DNA from 4 places in the Agrobacterium sp. NPDC090283 genome. Region 1 is predicted to be linked to each of the others. Evidence: riboswitches for the same ligand, from Rfam matches in the RefSeq annotation. Region 1 holds a riboswitch; each other region holds the start of a gene.
What was found. A riboswitch is a leader RNA that binds a small molecule or an ion and turns the genes downstream of it on or off. The one in region 1 is predicted to bind cobalamin.
Positions count from the first base shown of each region.

Region 2: linked by a shared signal. The riboswitch ahead of ACIQUH_RS19375 ((2Fe-2S) ferredoxin domain-containing protein) and the one ahead of nrdH (glutaredoxin-like protein NrdH) in region 1 are both predicted to bind cobalamin.
Region 3: linked by a shared signal. The riboswitch ahead of ACIQUH_RS17775 (DUF1636 family protein) and the one ahead of nrdH (glutaredoxin-like protein NrdH) in region 1 are both predicted to bind cobalamin.
Region 4: linked by a shared signal. The riboswitch ahead of ACIQUH_RS00055 (CbtB domain-containing protein) and the one ahead of nrdH (glutaredoxin-like protein NrdH) in region 1 are both predicted to bind cobalamin.

Region 1 covers NZ_JBIVYG010000008.1:25,140-29,001, forward strand. The annotation lists gene ACIQUH_RS13400 (ABC transporter permease) at 1-39, shown strand, start outside; gene ACIQUH_RS13405 (ATP-binding cassette domain-containing protein) at 39-821, shown strand; gene ACIQUH_RS13410 (nucleoside triphosphate hydrolase) at 818-1,447, shown strand; cobalamin riboswitch at 1,581-1,805, shown strand; gene nrdH (glutaredoxin-like protein NrdH) at 2,113-2,334, shown strand; gene nrdI (class Ib ribonucleoside-diphosphate reductase assembly flavoprotein NrdI) at 2,347-2,745, shown strand; gene nrdE (class 1b ribonucleoside-diphosphate reductase subunit alpha) at 2,733-3,862, shown strand, end outside.
Region 2 covers NZ_JBIVYG010000014.1:91,394-95,255, reverse strand. The annotation lists gene ACIQUH_RS19380 (ABC transporter substrate-binding protein) at 1-1,303, opposite strand, end outside; gene ACIQUH_RS19375 ((2Fe-2S) ferredoxin domain-containing protein) at 1,320-2,111, opposite strand; cobalamin riboswitch at 2,202-2,395, opposite strand; gene ACIQUH_RS19370 (TetR/AcrR family transcriptional regulator) at 2,665-3,309, opposite strand; gene ACIQUH_RS19365 (TonB-dependent siderophore receptor) at 3,472-3,862, shown strand, end outside.
Region 3 covers NZ_JBIVYG010000012.1:86,471-90,332, forward strand. The annotation lists gene ACIQUH_RS17765 (cobyric acid synthase) at 1-945, opposite strand, end outside; gene cobO (cob(I)yrinic acid a,c-diamide adenosyltransferase) at 947-1,564, opposite strand; cobalamin riboswitch at 1,700-1,915, shown strand; gene ACIQUH_RS17775 (DUF1636 family protein) at 2,036-2,461, shown strand; gene cobW (cobalamin biosynthesis protein CobW) at 2,458-3,495, shown strand; gene cobN (cobaltochelatase subunit CobN) at 3,498-3,862, shown strand, end outside.
Region 4 covers NZ_JBIVYG010000001.1:6,623-10,484, reverse strand. The annotation lists gene ACIQUH_RS00075 (GNAT family N-acetyltransferase) at 1-16, shown strand, start outside; gene ACIQUH_RS00070 (type 1 glutamine amidotransferase family protein) at 38-604, shown strand; gene ACIQUH_RS00065 (hypothetical protein) at 774-1,088, opposite strand; gene ACIQUH_RS00060 (CbtA family protein) at 1,093-1,803, opposite strand; gene ACIQUH_RS00055 (CbtB domain-containing protein) at 1,815-1,997, opposite strand; cobalamin riboswitch at 2,157-2,393, opposite strand; gene ACIQUH_RS00050 (c-type cytochrome) at 2,532-3,452, opposite strand; gene ACIQUH_RS00045 (c-type cytochrome) at 3,542-3,862, opposite strand, start outside.

The DNA of each region.
Region 1 (3,862 bases):
GTCGCAATCGACCAGTGGATCAGAAAGGTAGCAGGCTGATGGCAAAAGAACCCATTCTCACAGCACGCAATCTCGTCAAGCGCTACGGTCGCGTGACTGCCCTCGACCATGCCGATTTTGACCTCTATCCGGGCGAAATCCTGGCTGTCATCGGTGATAACGGCGCCGGAAAATCCTCGCTCATCAAGGCGATTTCCGGTGCTGTAACACCCGATGAAGGGGAGATCCGGCTGGAAGGCCAGCCCGTGCAGTTCCGCTCGCCGATCGAGGCGCGCAAGGCGGGTATCGAGACGGTCTACCAGAACCTCGCCCTCTCGCCGGCGCTTTCCATAGCCGACAATATGTTCCTCGGCCGTGAAATCCGCAAACCCGGCATTCAGGGCAGCCTGTTCCGGGCGCTGGACCGCCCGGCCATGGAAAAATTCGCTCGCGAGAAGCTGTCGGAACTCGGCCTGATGACGATCCAGAACATCAATCAGGCGGTGGAAACCCTCTCCGGTGGCCAGCGCCAGGGTGTGGCCGTGGCGCGTGCGGCGGCATTCGGTTCCAAGGTCGTCATCCTCGACGAGCCGACGGCAGCACTCGGCGTTAAGGAAAGCCGGCGTGTTCTGGAGCTTATTCTCGATGTACGGTCCCGTGGCCTGCCGATCGTCCTGATCTCGCATAACATGCCGCATGTCTTCGAGGTTGCGGATCGCATCCATATTCACCGGCTGGGCAAGCGCCTGTGCGTCATCAATCCGAAGGACTATTCGATGTCGGATGCCGTCGCCTTCATGACCGGTGCCAAGGAAGCGCCGAAGGAAACGCTTGCCGCATGACGCTGAAGCTTGAAACGATCGTCGAGGATGTTCTTCGGCGGGCAGAAGGTAGATCCCGTTTTATCGTTGCCATAGCCGGTCCCCCTGGGGCCGGCAAATCCACGCTGGCGGACGCCCTTTGTGATGCTTTGCTCACGCGCGGCGAGACGGCCGCCGTTCTGCCGATGGACGGCTTCCATATGGATAACGGTATTCTTGAGGAGCGGGGGCTGCTGTCGCGAAAGGGCGCGCCCGAAACTTTCGATGTGCGCGGCTTCCTCGATATAGTGTCGGCCGTTCGTAAAGGCGGCCAGGAAGTCCTTGTCCCGGTTTTCGACCGTTCCCGCGAAATCGCCATTGCGTCCGCCCGCGCTATCGTACCGGAAACACGTTTCGTCCTTGCCGAAGGCAACTACCTGCTGCTGAACGAAGCGCCGTGGACGACGCTTTCCAGGAGCTTCGACCTCACCATCCTTGTGGGTCCCTCCGTCGCGGTGCTGGAAGAGAGGCTGCGCAACAGATGGTTGGGCTATGGTCTCGATGCCGCTCAAATCCACGCCAAACTATTCGAGAACGATCTTCCCAACGGAAAAAGGGTGATCGAAAACGCCCGTCCCGCCGATATTCGCATCGATATCTGGGAATAGATTAACGCTTTTCCGTTCTTCAGCCGCAAAGCGCATTTGCCGTTAAGCCTTTGTTGACCATGTGTTGAATCTTTTTGATCCACAGGGTGGGGCTTTTGTGTGTCTATTCATTGACGCGAAAATTTCCTCATATACTATATGTGGTGTTCGAGGTTCTTCCGATTCGCAAGGATTGGGAGCTAAGACGGGAATTCGGTGCGTAACGCCATCCTGGCGGAGCAAGGCCGAAACTGCCCCCGCAACTGTAAGCGGTGAGCATCGTTCCGATTTGGGTCACTGGGGCTGAAAGCTCCGGGAAGGCCGGGATAGATGTTGTGACCCGCAAGTCAGGAGACCTGCCTTGAGCGCAAACGTCCACGGGCGGGGTGTCCGGAGGAAGGTGTATGACGCAAATGATTTGCGTTCGCCCTTTTCTGCCCCCTCCAGAACAAGCTTCGGGGTGAAGTCATGCCAGTGCATTCTTTTGAGTTGCTACGCTCGTCGGCGTAGAGAGTGATTTTCCGCGGCTTGAAGATCGCCAGGAAAAGGAAACCCGGTTTCCGCCTGGAATGCGACGAACTCTCCAAGCTGCACGTTTTGCCTGAATGACAGATCCATCGCCACCCGATTGCGAGTGCAATCGGCAATGTTGAGCCGTGTCCTAAATCGGCTTCGAAAGGGAAATTATGACCGTCACCGTTTACAGCAAACCCGCCTGCGTCCAATGCACCGCCACGTACCGCGCCCTCGACCGCATCGGCGTTCCCTATGAGATTGTCGATATTTCCGAGGATGCTGACGCGCTCGATCACGTCCGTGGCCTTGGTTATATGCAGGTTCCCGTGGTCGTCGCCGGCGAACGCCATTGGGCGGGTTTCCGGCCTGACATGATTGGCTCGATCAGCTGAGGCGGTGGGGCGATGGGCCTGATCGTCTATTATTCCAGCCGCTCTGAAAACACCCATCGTTTCCTTCTGAAACTGGGACGGCGTTTGTTTCGCCTGCCGCTCGGCGCTGAGGATGACGTGCCTCAGGTGTCGGAGCCCTATGTGCTCGTTACCCCCACCTATGGGGGCGGCGGCACAAAAGGGGCCGTGCCGAAACCGGTTATCCGGTTCTTGAACGAGCCCTCCAACAGAAATCTCATTCGCGGCGTCATCGCGGCGGGCAACACGAATTTTGGCGCAGCTTTCGCATCCGCCGGAGATATCGTCTCGCGCAAGTGCGCAGTGCCGTTTCTCTATCGCTTCGAGCTTCTCGGCACGGAGGAAGATGTCGCCAACGTCAAACATGGATTGGAACGATTTTGGACACGCTGACCTCGAGCGCGCTGCGCAAGGACGCCAAACAGCCGGTAGCAGCAAGCCAGAAACCGCTCGATGCGGCTCTGGACTACCACGCACTGAACGCGATGCTGAACCTTTATGACGAGAACGGGAAGATCCAGCTCGACAAGGATCGCCTCGCCGCCCGGCAATATTTCCTCCAGCACGTCAACCAGAATACGGTGTTTTTCCATAACCTAAGGGAAAAACTCGATTATCTGGTGACGGAGGGATATTATGAGCAGGAGGTGCTGGATCAGTACTCCTTCAATTTCGTCCGCGACCTCTATGACGAGGCTTATGCCCGGAAATTCCGCTTCCCGACCTTTCTGGGCGCCTTCAAATATTACACCTCCTACACGCTGAAGACCTTCGACGGAAAACGTTATCTCGAGCGTTATGAGGATCGCGTCTGCATGGTGGCGCTGGCTCTCGCGCGTGGTGATGAGCAGCTTGCCCGCAATCTGGTCGATGAAATCATTTCCGGCCGCTTCCAGCCGGCAACACCGACATTTCTCAATGCCGGCAAGAAGAGCCGCGGCGAGCTGGTCTCGTGTTTTCTGCTGCGCGTGGAAGACAATATGGAAAGCATCGGCCGCTCCATCAATTCGGCGCTGCAGCTTTCCAAGCGCGGCGGCGGCGTGGCGCTCTCCTTGACCAATATTCGCGAGGCTGGCGCGCCGATCAAGCAGATCGAAAACCAGTCTTCCGGCGTCATTCCTGTCATGAAACTGCTGGAAGATTCGTTTTCCTACGCCAACCAACTGGGTGCACGCCAGGGTGCCGGCGCGGTCTATCTACATGCTCACCACCCTGACATCATGCGCTTCCTCGATACCAAGCGTGAAAATGCCGACGAAAAGATCCGTATCAAGACCCTGTCGCTCGGCGTGGTGATCCCGGACATCACCTTCGAACTCGCCCGCAATAACGAGGATATGTACCTGTTCTCGCCCTATGATGTGGAGCGGGTCTATGGTGTGCCGTTTACCGAGATTTCGGTCAGCGAAAAATACCACGAAATGGTCGCCGACAGCCGCATCCGCAAGAAGAAGATCAAGGCGCGCGAATTCTTCCAGATCATCGCCGAAATCCAGTTCGAGAGCGGTTA
Region 2 (3,862 bases), on a different contig from region 1:
AACGGTCGAGAATGGCATCGAAGTCAGGCGAGGCGTATTTCGCATAGTTGAGCGAGGCGCCGCTGCGCAGCATCGAATTGAGGAAAAAGGCCGGGTCTCCGTTCGGTGCGGTATGCTGCGCCCATAGGGCGATGTCGAATTCGCCGGCCGCAGCCACGTCCTGAATATTTTCCACGACCTTCGTGTCGAGTTCGATGCCTAGTCTGGCAAGCTGCGCCTTCACCACCGGCAGCATGGTGACGAGGTCCGGGCGCTGCGGATAGGTAATGGCGAGAAGGCGAAGCGGCGTGCCGTCCTTCTCACGCTTCCCTGCCCCGTTTTTCGTCCAGCCGGCTTCGTCGAGAAGCGCTTCGGCCTTCGCAAGATCGGTCTGTCGCTGCTCTTTCCCGGCAAAGGGGAAATAAGCGGCATAAGCGCCGGTCGCGGGTTCACCGCCATTGATTGCGGCCGCCAGTTCCCTGCGGTCGAAGCCGAGATCGAGCGCCTGGCGCACTTTGATATCAGCGGTAACCGGCCTCGTTGTGTTCAGGAAAGAGAGATATTGATAACCGACAGGGAAAGACTTGATCGTCAGATCCGGATTGGTTTTCAGACGGCTTACGACTTCCGAAGGTAATCCGAAAGCAAGATCCAGCTCGCCGGCTTCCAGCGCCAGTGTCATGCTTTGCGCATCGCCGAACCTGCGGAAATCAACCGGAGAACGTTCATCCGCATCGGCAAAATGGGTGTTCGGCGTGAGCGTCAGTGATGTATCCGCCTTGAAATCCGCAATCTGATACGGCCCGGTGAACAGCGCCTTCCCGTCAGTGGCGGGCTTGTAGGCGATCAGCGGCCATTCCGCGAAAAGTGCCTGAAGAAAAGCCACCGGCTTTTCCGTGGTAATAATCAGTGTCAGGTCGTCGGCCGCCTTGAAATCCAGCTTTCCACCCGTTGCCAGCGCCGCCTTGTTGGTCGCAAATGTATGATCGAAACCGGCGGCAAGCGCGGCCGCCGTCACAGGGGAACCATCGGAGAAGGCGCGGCCCGGTTTCAGCGTCACTTTCCAGCTGAGATCGCCGGTGCGCTCCGCTTTTTCGGCAAGACCGGGCACAAGTCGCCCTTCCCGATCGACGGTGAAGAGGTTTTCACCCACGCCATGGCTGACAAGCGCCCAGCCGTTCGATCCCTTTGCCGGGTCGAGACCGCTCGTGATGTATGTGGCGCCAACGCGCAATGGTTCGGTGGCGAGAGCACTGGCGCCCACACCCGTTATCAAGGCCGCAAGCCCGGCCGCGGCCAGACGTGAAAAGCTCTTTGCCGACATTCTGTTTCCTCTCATGCTATTCGGACAGATTGCGAAGCCGCTGTTTGCGGCCGGTCGGGTGGTAGGCGAAATCGTCAACGATGCTGCCACCCAGCAGATGTTCGGCAACGATACGGTCGACTGCCTCTTCCGTGACGCCGCCATAATAGGTGCCCTCGGGAAAGACCTGCAGGACGGGCGCAAGGTTGCAGGGGCCAAGACAGGTGGACTTGGCGGTCATGGTGCCCTCACCCGTAATCCGAAGCTTCTGCCGCTCCTGCTGGTTGCGCAGATGGCCCCAGATCACATCCGCACCCGCCGAATTGCATGGACCACCCTGGCAGACGAGCACGCGGCGCTTCTGTGCAGGCACCAGAGAGCCCTCGCCGGCGGACCGGAGCGACGCCGGAAGATCAAGTGGCTGCGCCGTTTCGGCAAGATCTTCAAGCAGGCGTGCCATCAGGCTGCTCGCTGTGGGGCTTGCTGCGACGGAAAGGGATGGCCACAGCCTGACGTCGCCTGCCCGCCATCGTTTCAGTGTCTTCGTCATCCAGTTGTGAAAACTGGGCTCCAGCGGCAGCATCAGTGGAATGATCAGGATATGGCCGACATCCTCATCGATCAGCTCGAACAGCGCTTCGCGGAGTGACGGCGTTCCCTGCTCCGTGAAAGCGATGCGAACGGTTCTTGCGCCGCAAAGCCCTTCGGCCTGCATTGCCAGATGCCGCATGTCCTGATGAGGCGCGGCGGCAAAGGCTGACTTCGCGACAAGCAGAACGGCGTCCGGTGTGGAAGGCTCGCGATTGGTTGGGTGGCTACTGTCTGTCACATTGCCTCATTCACGAGGCAGCGTCGAAAATGACAGGGTCTCCGGCGAAAGACCGGAAACAGCCATCATTCCCATGGCACCCCCCGACCACGGAATTACATGATGTCAGGCAGGTCTCCTGGCTTGCGGGTCGAGGCCGTCTCACCCGTCTTCCCGGCATCGCTGCCAGTGACATCGTGGGCGATCGGCTCACCGCTTACAGTTGCGGGACAGCTCCGGGTTTTCACCGGATTCCCTCTTAGCTCCCACCGGGTGGCGGAAGAACCATGACGGATGGACCCTACACTGCCGCCGGTCGCTGTCAACCGCCTGCACCAGTGTTGAGAACTCTACAGTGAAGCCTTTCGTTATGTTATAAAGTAACATTAACCTATTCATGACGAACTGGTCAATAGGTCAGTCTGTTTATTACCAATGAAGGAAGCAGCTTGAAGCTGGATCTTGACATCACAAAGCGGCGCGGCAGACAAAAGGGGTCGCTGGCTTTGGAATATTTGCGACAGCCCGCTCGATTTCAGGCTCCAGAACCCTCCACAAGATGATGGCCCTGCTGTTAGCTATTTGCCGATATTCCTCTGTAAAGCCAGTTCCAGGTCCTGTCGAAATATAGATCGACAGACTGCCTTGTATCGAACTCGGCGCTGCCCATCATCGCCGATGAGGTGGGCAATGCGACAAGACAGTGGATGAGGTGGCTGGCGATCAGGCTCACATCCCCGGCTGCAATCATGCCCGCATCCTGCGCTGTCTGCACGGCATCGACGAGCCGGTTCATGATCGGATCGGGCTGCGGCGGGATCGGTGCTTTCTTTTCGAACACGACAGCTTCACTGAAGGTGATGCGCTTCAGTGCAATGAGGTCCGGCTCCATGTTGATATGCAACAGTTCGCGCATCAGGGTCCGCAGGCGCTCAAGAGCGTTGCCCTGTGCCATCGGTAAGTCTCTCAGCCGCGCCACCGCTCGGGCATGAGCATGTTCCACCACGGCTTCGAACAGGGCGACTTTCGAGGAAAAGCGGCGATAGACAGTATCCTTGCCTGCCCCGCACTGCAACGCGACCTGCTCCATGGACGTGCCGGCAAAACCGCGCGTCGCAAAGAGTGTGGTCGCAGCGTCAATTATCCGTCCGGCTGCGGCGTTCTGTTCCGCCTTCAAGGGACGACCGACCCGCGCTGTGGCATTTATTCTTTCCGACACCAGATTTCCTCCGCACTTGCACGTGCCCGACCTGTTTGAAGATGTCGACCAGGATTGCCAACATAAAAGTTGACCAGCGCCTTCATATTAACTGGACAGGACGGTCCCGTTTGATTTATTCACTCTAGCAGATTTCCCAAGCTTCGACCATGGGGGCGAATAGTGAAGCAAGGTCTTTCCTTTAAAAACATTCTGACGGCCACAACCTTTCTGGTGGCAACCCATGCCCTGGCACAGGAGCAGGGCACGCAGTTGGAAACAATCGTCGTGCAGGGCAATGCCGGGGCGGCAGGAACATCCGCTGCGATTGTTGCCAAGTCCACTCGGTCGGCAACCAAGACCGGAACACCCGTAGCCGAAACGCCGCAATCCGTTACGGTGATAACGCGCAAGCAGATCGACGACCAGAATCCGCAAACGGTCAGCGAGGCGCTGCGTTACACGGCCGGTGTATTATCCGACCGGGACTCGAACTCACGTTACGATTCCGTATTTCTGCGCGGCTTCGGCGCATTTGGCCCGGCGACCAATTATGTGAACTATCTCGACGGTT
Region 3 (3,862 bases), on a different contig from region 1:
AGCGTTTTTCAGCACGGCAAGATCGGCGATGGTGGATTTCGAACCGCAAAGCAGGACCAGCCGGCAATCGGCGGGAACGGTTTCGCCCGGCCGCACGCGGATCAGTTCGACATCCGGTTCCATATCCAGCGGATCGAGATCATCGAAGTTGGAAATATGCGGAAGGATCGGCACGGCGATGCGGATCTTCGCGCCCGGTTTTCGCTCAGCCGGGCCGGAAAGCCCGAGAGCGTCTTCCGCCGGCAATTTTGCGGCGTCGGCAAAATGCGGCAGAAGCCCGATCGAGGTCCAGCCGGTCTTTTCGGCAATTATCCGCATGCCGTCCGAAAACAGGGTCGGATCACCGCGAAAGCGGTTGACGATGAAACCTTCGATCATCGCCGCGTCATCGTTTTCGAGCACTGCTTTCGTGCCGACGAGGCTGGCGATGACACCGCCCCGGTCGATATCGCCGATCAGGATGACGGGCGCGTCCGCAGCTCTGGCAAAACCCATATTGGCAATGTCATTGGCACGCAGGTTGATTTCGGATGCGCTGCCCGCCCCTTCCACCAGAACCAGATCGACCTGTTGTTTCAGGCGGTCGAAGCTTTCCAGCACGCGCGGCATCAGCCCGGCCTTCATGTGCTGATAATCGGCTGCCCTGGCATTGCCGGCGATCTTGCCCTGCACCACCACCTGCGCGCCGGTCTCGCTTTGCGGCTTCAGCAGTACCGGATTCATGTGAACGGAGAGCGGCACGCCCGCCGCCCGCGCCTGCAGCGCCTGTGCGCGGCCGATCTCCCCGCCATCGGCGGTGACGGCCGCATTATTCGACATGTTCTGCGGTTTGAACGGCATGACGGAGAGGCCGCGCCTGACGAAGGCGCGGGCAAGCCCCGCCACCATCAGCGACTTGCCGACATCCGAGCCGGTTCCCTGAAACATCAGCACCCGTGCCGCCATGTCAGAATTCTATCCCCGCCTGCGCTTTTACGCCCGCCTTGAAGTGATGCTTCACGAGGGTCATTTCCGTCACCATGTCGGCGGCGTCGATCAGCGGCTGCTTAGCATTGCGGCCGGTGACGATCACATGCAGATCGGGCCTGCGGGCAGAAAGCGTTTCCACCACCTCCTCCAGCGGCAGGTAGTCGTAACGCAGCGCGATGTTCAGCTCGTCGAGGATCAGGAGACCGATAGTCTCGTCGGCCATCAGGAGCTTGGCTTCTTCCCAGGCCTTTGTGGCCGCCGCAACATCGCGCTTCAGATCCTGCGTGTCCCAGGTGAAACCCTCGCCCATGGTGCGCCAGACAACCTTGTCGCCGAACAAAGTCAGCGCCTGCTGTTCGCCCGTCGACCATGCGCCCTTGATGAATTGCACGACGCCGACCCGCCGTCCGGTGCCGAGCATGCGCAGGGCAAGGCCGAAAGCGGCCGTGGACTTGCCCTTGCCGGGACCGGTATTGATCATCAGCAGGCCTTTTTCGATGGTCTTTGCCGCAACTTCGGCATCCTGCACCGTCTTGCGGTTGACCATTTTCTGCCGGTGGCGTTCGGCTTCGCTGTCGCTGATGTCGCGTGTCATTGCATTTTCCTTTTCATCCAGTGGCGCGGGATCCGCTGCCACCCGCCGTTCGGAGCGGCGACTATACCCAATTTGCCGCACCCGGCAATGCGCCGGCCACGGGGCCGCGGCATTGACCCTTACGCCCGTTCAGCCTAATGGTAGCGAACTGACGGTCTTTTCGCGGCAACGGGAAAAGCTAAGAGGGAACACGGTTCCAACCCGATTACCGGGTCATTCCGTGGCTGCCCCCGCAACTGTAAGCGGTAAGCCCGCACCGTAAAGCCACTGGACCTCTAAGATGGTTCGGGAAGGCGGTGTCAGGGTGTAAAGCCGCGAGCCAGGAGACCTGCCGTTTCAGGAAAAACGTCTGTCGGGCGGGGTGCTCCGGTCAGTCGGTTAGATCGAACATCCGGTTTGCGCCTGTCCGCCTGCCGTTTTCGATATCCGCACCCCGAGATATTTTTTGCAAGGCGCGGGAAACGATACGGTTTGGATATTTCAGCGACATCTTCATCTGCAGGCGGAAACACGCCGGACGAAACGGCGCCCGGCGTGACCGTCTTCGTTTGCAGAAGCTGTCGCGATGAAGCCGATCCCAATGCCGAACCGCGCCCCGGCTCGCATCTTGTCAATGCCGTCATCGCAAAGGCGGAGGAAACGGGTATCACCGTCCGTTCCGTCAACTGCCTTGCCAATTGCAAGCGCGGGCTTAGTGCCGTACTGCGCAGTGCCAACGGCTGGTCCTATGTTTTCGGCGGGCTGACCCCCGGTGATGCGGAAGATTTGCTGACCGGCGCGCGGCTGCTGGCCGTTGCCCCCGATGGCCTGATGCCTTGGCGCGGCCGCCCCGAACCCTTAAAGCGCGGCATGGTGGCGCGCATTCCCCCATTCGATTTTACCGAGGAGAAATCATGAGCACCCTTCTGGACCGCGTTCCCTGCACGATTGTTACCGGCTTTCTGGGGGCGGGAAAAACCACGCTGCTGCGCGGTCTTCTAGAAAAGCTGGATGGCAAGCGGCTGGCGATCATCGTCAATGAATTCGGCGATATCGGCATCGATGGCGAAATTCTCAAAGGCTGCGGTATTGAGAGCTGCCCGGAAGAAAACATCGTCGAACTGGCCAATGGCTGCATCTGCTGCACGGTGGCGGATGATTTCCAGCCCGCCATCGAACAGATTCTAAGCCGCCAGCCCAAGGTGGAGCATATTCTCATCGAAACCTCGGGCCTTGCCCTGCCGAAGCCGCTGGTGCAGGCCTTCCAGTGGCCGGCGATCAAGAGCCGCGTGACGGTGGATGCCGTCGTGGCGGTGGTGGACGGCGCCGCCCTTGCCGAAGGTCAAGTGGCGCATGACGTGGAAGCACTCGTCGCCCAGCGGGCCAATGACGAGGCACTCGATCACGATGACCCGGTCGAAGAGGTTTTCGAGGATCAGGTCGCTTGCGCCGATCTTATCGTGCTGACCAAGGCCGATCTTCTTGACGATGCCGGTCTGGACAAGGCCAGGGCGCATGTTCTCGAACATCTGCCGAAGGCGGCAAAGATCGTCGTGGCCTCGAATGGCGCCATCGACCCCGCCGTTCTGATCGGTCTCGGCCTTGCAGTGGAAGAGGATATCGAAAACCGCCGCACCCATCATGATGGTGAACTTGACCATGAACACGATGATTTCGACAGCTTCGTCATCGACCTGCCGGCCGTGACCGATCCGGAAGCGCTGGCAGCCCGTATCGCCGAAACGGCTGCTGCGGAAAATGTCCTGCGCATCAAGGGCTTCATCGAGGTTTCCGCAAAGCCGATGCGCCTGCAGGTGCAGGCTGTCGGCAGCCGCGTCAACCACTATTACGACCGGCCCTGGGCGGCGGGTGAAGAGCGCCGCAGCCGCCTCGTCGTCATCGGCGAAAAGGGTCTGAACCGCGAAAAGATCGAACAGATGCTGGCCGCCTGACGATGCATATTCTCGCCACCACGTCCTCGTCTCTGGACGATCTGATAGAGCCGGTTGATCTCAACCAGCCCCGGTCGGATGTGGTGATGCTGTCCTTTTCGGCAAGCGATCTGGCAGGGGTGGAACAGGCGTGGCGGAAAACAGAGGGCGCACTCCCCTCCCTGTCAGCCGCCAACCTGTCCGAGCTTCGGCATCCCATGTCGGTCGATCTCTGGATCGAAAAGACAGCGGAACATGCCAGCGTTATCCTTATCCGGATTCTCGGCGGTGCGGAACGCTGGCGGTACGGCGTCGATCAGCTTTCCATTCTTGCCCGCAGGCGCGGTATCAGGCTTCTACTTTTGCCGGGTGAGTGCAGCGAAAGGGA
Region 4 (3,862 bases), on a different contig from region 1:
GCAGTCCATCGCCTGATTAAAACCGACGGAGACGGCCATGACACGGATCGCCATTGCGCTGGCGCAGGATTTTGCGGACTGGGAGCCGGCGCTGCTTGCTGCGGCAGCGCGCAGCTATCTCGGCGTCGAGATCGTGCACGCCACGCCTGATGGCAGGCCGGTGACCTCGATGGGCGGGCTGAAGGTGACACCGGACACATCCTATGACGCGCTCGATCCCGTTGACATCGATGCGCTCGTCATTCCCGGCGGTCTCAGCTGGGAAAAGGGAACGGCTGTCGATCTTGGCGGGCTGGTCAAGCGGTTTCGCGACAGGGACCGGCTGGTTGCCGGCATCTGCGCGGCGGCGAGCGCGCTCGGCGGCACGGGGGTGCTGAACGATGTCGCCCATACCGGCAATGCGCTGGCATCGCACAAGGCCTATCCGGCCTATCGTGGTGAGGCGCTTTATCGCGATCAGCCGAAAGCGGTCAGCGATGGCGGCATCATCACGGCGGCCGGCAGCGCGCCGGTCAGTTTCGCGGTGGAAATTCTGAAAAACCTCGGCCTCTTTGGTCCGGAAGCCGAGGCGGAACTTCAGGTTTTTGCGGCGGAGCACCGGTGAGGCGGACCGGCCTTTGCCGTCTTTAATATGCTCTCTCCGTCATTCCGGCCTTGAGCCGGAATCCAGCCGACGCGCGTCTGCGCGGCGAAAAGAGTCTTTTCAGCCCAAGGACTTGGGCTGACTGGATCCCGGCTCAAGGCCGGGATGACGGAGGTGAGAACAGCGATGACTACCGCCGATCAAGCACCCGGCACACCCGCGCCGCCGACGCATCGCCCTCACCCGCGATCGCACGGCGAATATCGCGGCTGTTGAGATGCAGGCTGCGGCCGGCGGGCAAATTTGAACGTTTTATCTTGCTGAGCGCCGCAGCGATAAAGGCAGCCTCGTGATCATGAAAACAGGCGAGAGCCGCCTCGCGACCCGGTGTTGCCCCAAGGAGCGCCTTGAAGGCAAGGCGGTGCACGGCGCAGAAAGCGCCGTGACCGGGAACGGCAAAACGTAGCGCATCGAGTTCCTCACTCCATTGCGCTGCGTCCTGCATGGTTTCAAGCCTGCTGGAAGCGCTTCAGGAAAAACGCGCTCAACGTGCCGATCAGGGCCCAGAAGACGAAGCTGGTGATGGTGGCGGCGACGATGAACTGACGCTCGAGCGGCAGCGGCGCCAGCGCATGTTCGCCTTCCGGCGGCAGGGGCGCACCCACCACATGGGGCGCGACGATCAACACCAGCGCCAGCAGAACCGCCCAGGGTTCGCGGCGGAAGGCGATGAGCGCAATGCCGCCCGCGGTTGCGGCAACGGTTGCGAGCCACCAGATCTGCCTTGCCTCAAGCGCGGCGGCCGGGCTTCCCGGCAGTTCCGGCGGCAGGCCGATCATCGGGGCGAGCATGACGGCCGCAAAGCCGGCGACGCCCCAGAGAAGGCCTTCACGCCAGCCGGTATTGGTGCCGCGCAGCGAGATGAGACCGGTCAGCACCAGCGCGTAACCGATAGCGGTCAGCACATTGGCGGCGACGGTATAGGCGGTGCGCTCGAAACCATCGGCCGGAGCCCAGGCTTCGTCATTATGCTCATGGGCGGGAACCGCGGCACCGGGCGCCGGCGCATCATGGCTATGGGGCGCTTCGCCGGCGCTCTCATAGGTTTCCGCCTGCAGGATGAGCGGCGTGGTACTGACCGCCTGCATGGCAGACACGGCGAAGCCGCCGAGAATACCGACGAGAACGGCGGTAAAGACGATATTGCGAAAAGATGACATGCCGTTTCCCCTCAATGGCAGGGGAAGGCGTTGGCATGGCGCGTGTCGTGCGCGGCATTGTGCACGGCTTCCACATGGGAAAAGCCGACAAAACCGACGACAAACAGGCCCAGCACGATCGCCGTCAGCGATTGCGCGAAGCTGCCCGTTTTTGCGGATACGGCGGCATTGGCCGTATTCTGGTTGATGGACATGGTGACCCCTCTCCGGCGCGACCCCGCGCCCTTGGACGCGACCGAACGGCACAAGCCGCAGGACCGCATGCGATACACTTCACCACGGGGATACGAGACTGACACAGGGAGCATTGATCTTGCCACCCTGACATTCCGCTCTTCCGGACACCCCGCCGGCATGGACATTTCCGTGATGGCAGGTCTCCTGGCTTGCGGGTCAAAACCTGAAACACCTTCCCGGCATCAGCCTCGCCCTGGAAACCGCGGTTTCCGGCAAGAGGGCTGCCAGTGGCACTTCGTTTCAGGCTCTCCGCTCACAGTTGCGGGGGCAGCCACGAATGAGGATTGCTCCCTATCGTGTTCCCTTTTCACCTTCCGGAACGTCCGGAAGGAACCATCACAGGATTGTTATCCGATGGGCGGGGTCGGGAGTCAATGGCGCTTACCCACCTCTCGTTCGTCATCCTCGGGCTTGACCCGAGGATCCATGGGCTGGCGTGGTGGTGGATCCTCGGGTCAAGCCCGAGGATGACGGAGGAGAGGTATCAGGCCCTACCGCGCCGGTATCGCCTTCAGATAGGCGGCAATCGCATCGCGGTCTTCGGCCGTCAGATGCGCCATGTTCTGCTGCACCTTGACCATGGAGCCGCCGACGCTGTCGAATTCCGGGGTGAAGCCGGTTTCCAGATAGCTGGCAATATCGGCTTCGGCCCAGCTTCCGATGCTTTGCGAGCCGGGGGTGATGTCCGGAATGCGGCCCTCGCCCTCCGGATTGGGACCGCCAGCCAGCCACTGATCCTTCACAAAGCCACCGAGCGCATCACGGGGCGTGTGGCATTCGCCGCAATGGCCGGGTCCTTCCACCAGATATTGGCCACGCAGCAATTCGGCATTGGCATTGGCAAGCTCGACGCGCGGCCGCGCCGAGGGATCGAAGTAAAGGAACTTCCAGCCGCCCAGCGCCATGCGCAGGTTGAAAGGAAACGGCAACTCGTGATCCGGCGCATCGTTCTGGCTGGCCGGCAGGGCTTTCAGATAACCGAAGAGATCGTTGATGTCCTTCTGCGTCATGCGGGCATAGGAGGCATAGGGAAAGGACGGGTAGAGATGTTCGCCGTTCTTGCCCACCCCGCGCGTCATGGCATCGCCAAATTCCGCCAGCGTCCAGCCGCCGATGCCATGCTGCGGATCGGAGGAAATATTGGGCACATGAAAAGTCCCGAAGGGGCTTTTCAGCGCCTGCCCGCCCGAAAGCGTCAACAGCCCCTCGCCCTTGGCATCGGGCGCGGCATGACAGCTTGCGCAGCCGCCCGCCCAGAACAGCGTTTCGCCATTGGCGAGATCCGGCTCGCCAAGGCTCACCCAGTGGCTGGGCGCCTGCCGCTCAGGCGCAGTGACCCAGGCGAATATGCCGTAGCCCGCAATGGCCGCGACCACGGCCCCGCCCACGAGTTTCGTCCAGATGGAAGACATACCCCTCTCCCCATTCTCACCTGACCCGGTCAGGCGTCTTTCGCGCCGGGAAAACGCCGCCGGGAAGCGGCGTTTCCAGAATCATTCGATCACTTCTTCAGACGATAGGTCTGGTGGCAGGTGCCGCAATCGGCGCCGAGCGTCTTCATGGCGGTGGCGACGCCGGCCTGATCGGTGGGGAGATTGGCGAGAACCATGTCCGCATCCGTGCCGAGCTTGGCGGCCTTGGCCTTGAAGTCCGCGAAATTTTCCCAGATGGCGGGAGCAGCCGCGCTGCCGGTCTCGGTGCCGGCGGGGAACTGGTCGGGGAAAGCCTTGGCATTGGTGCTGATGGTCGTTACGGCGGCCTTGACGGTATCGGCGTCAAAGGGCTTTTCGCCCTTGGAGATGGCGGCGAGCGCACCCATGGA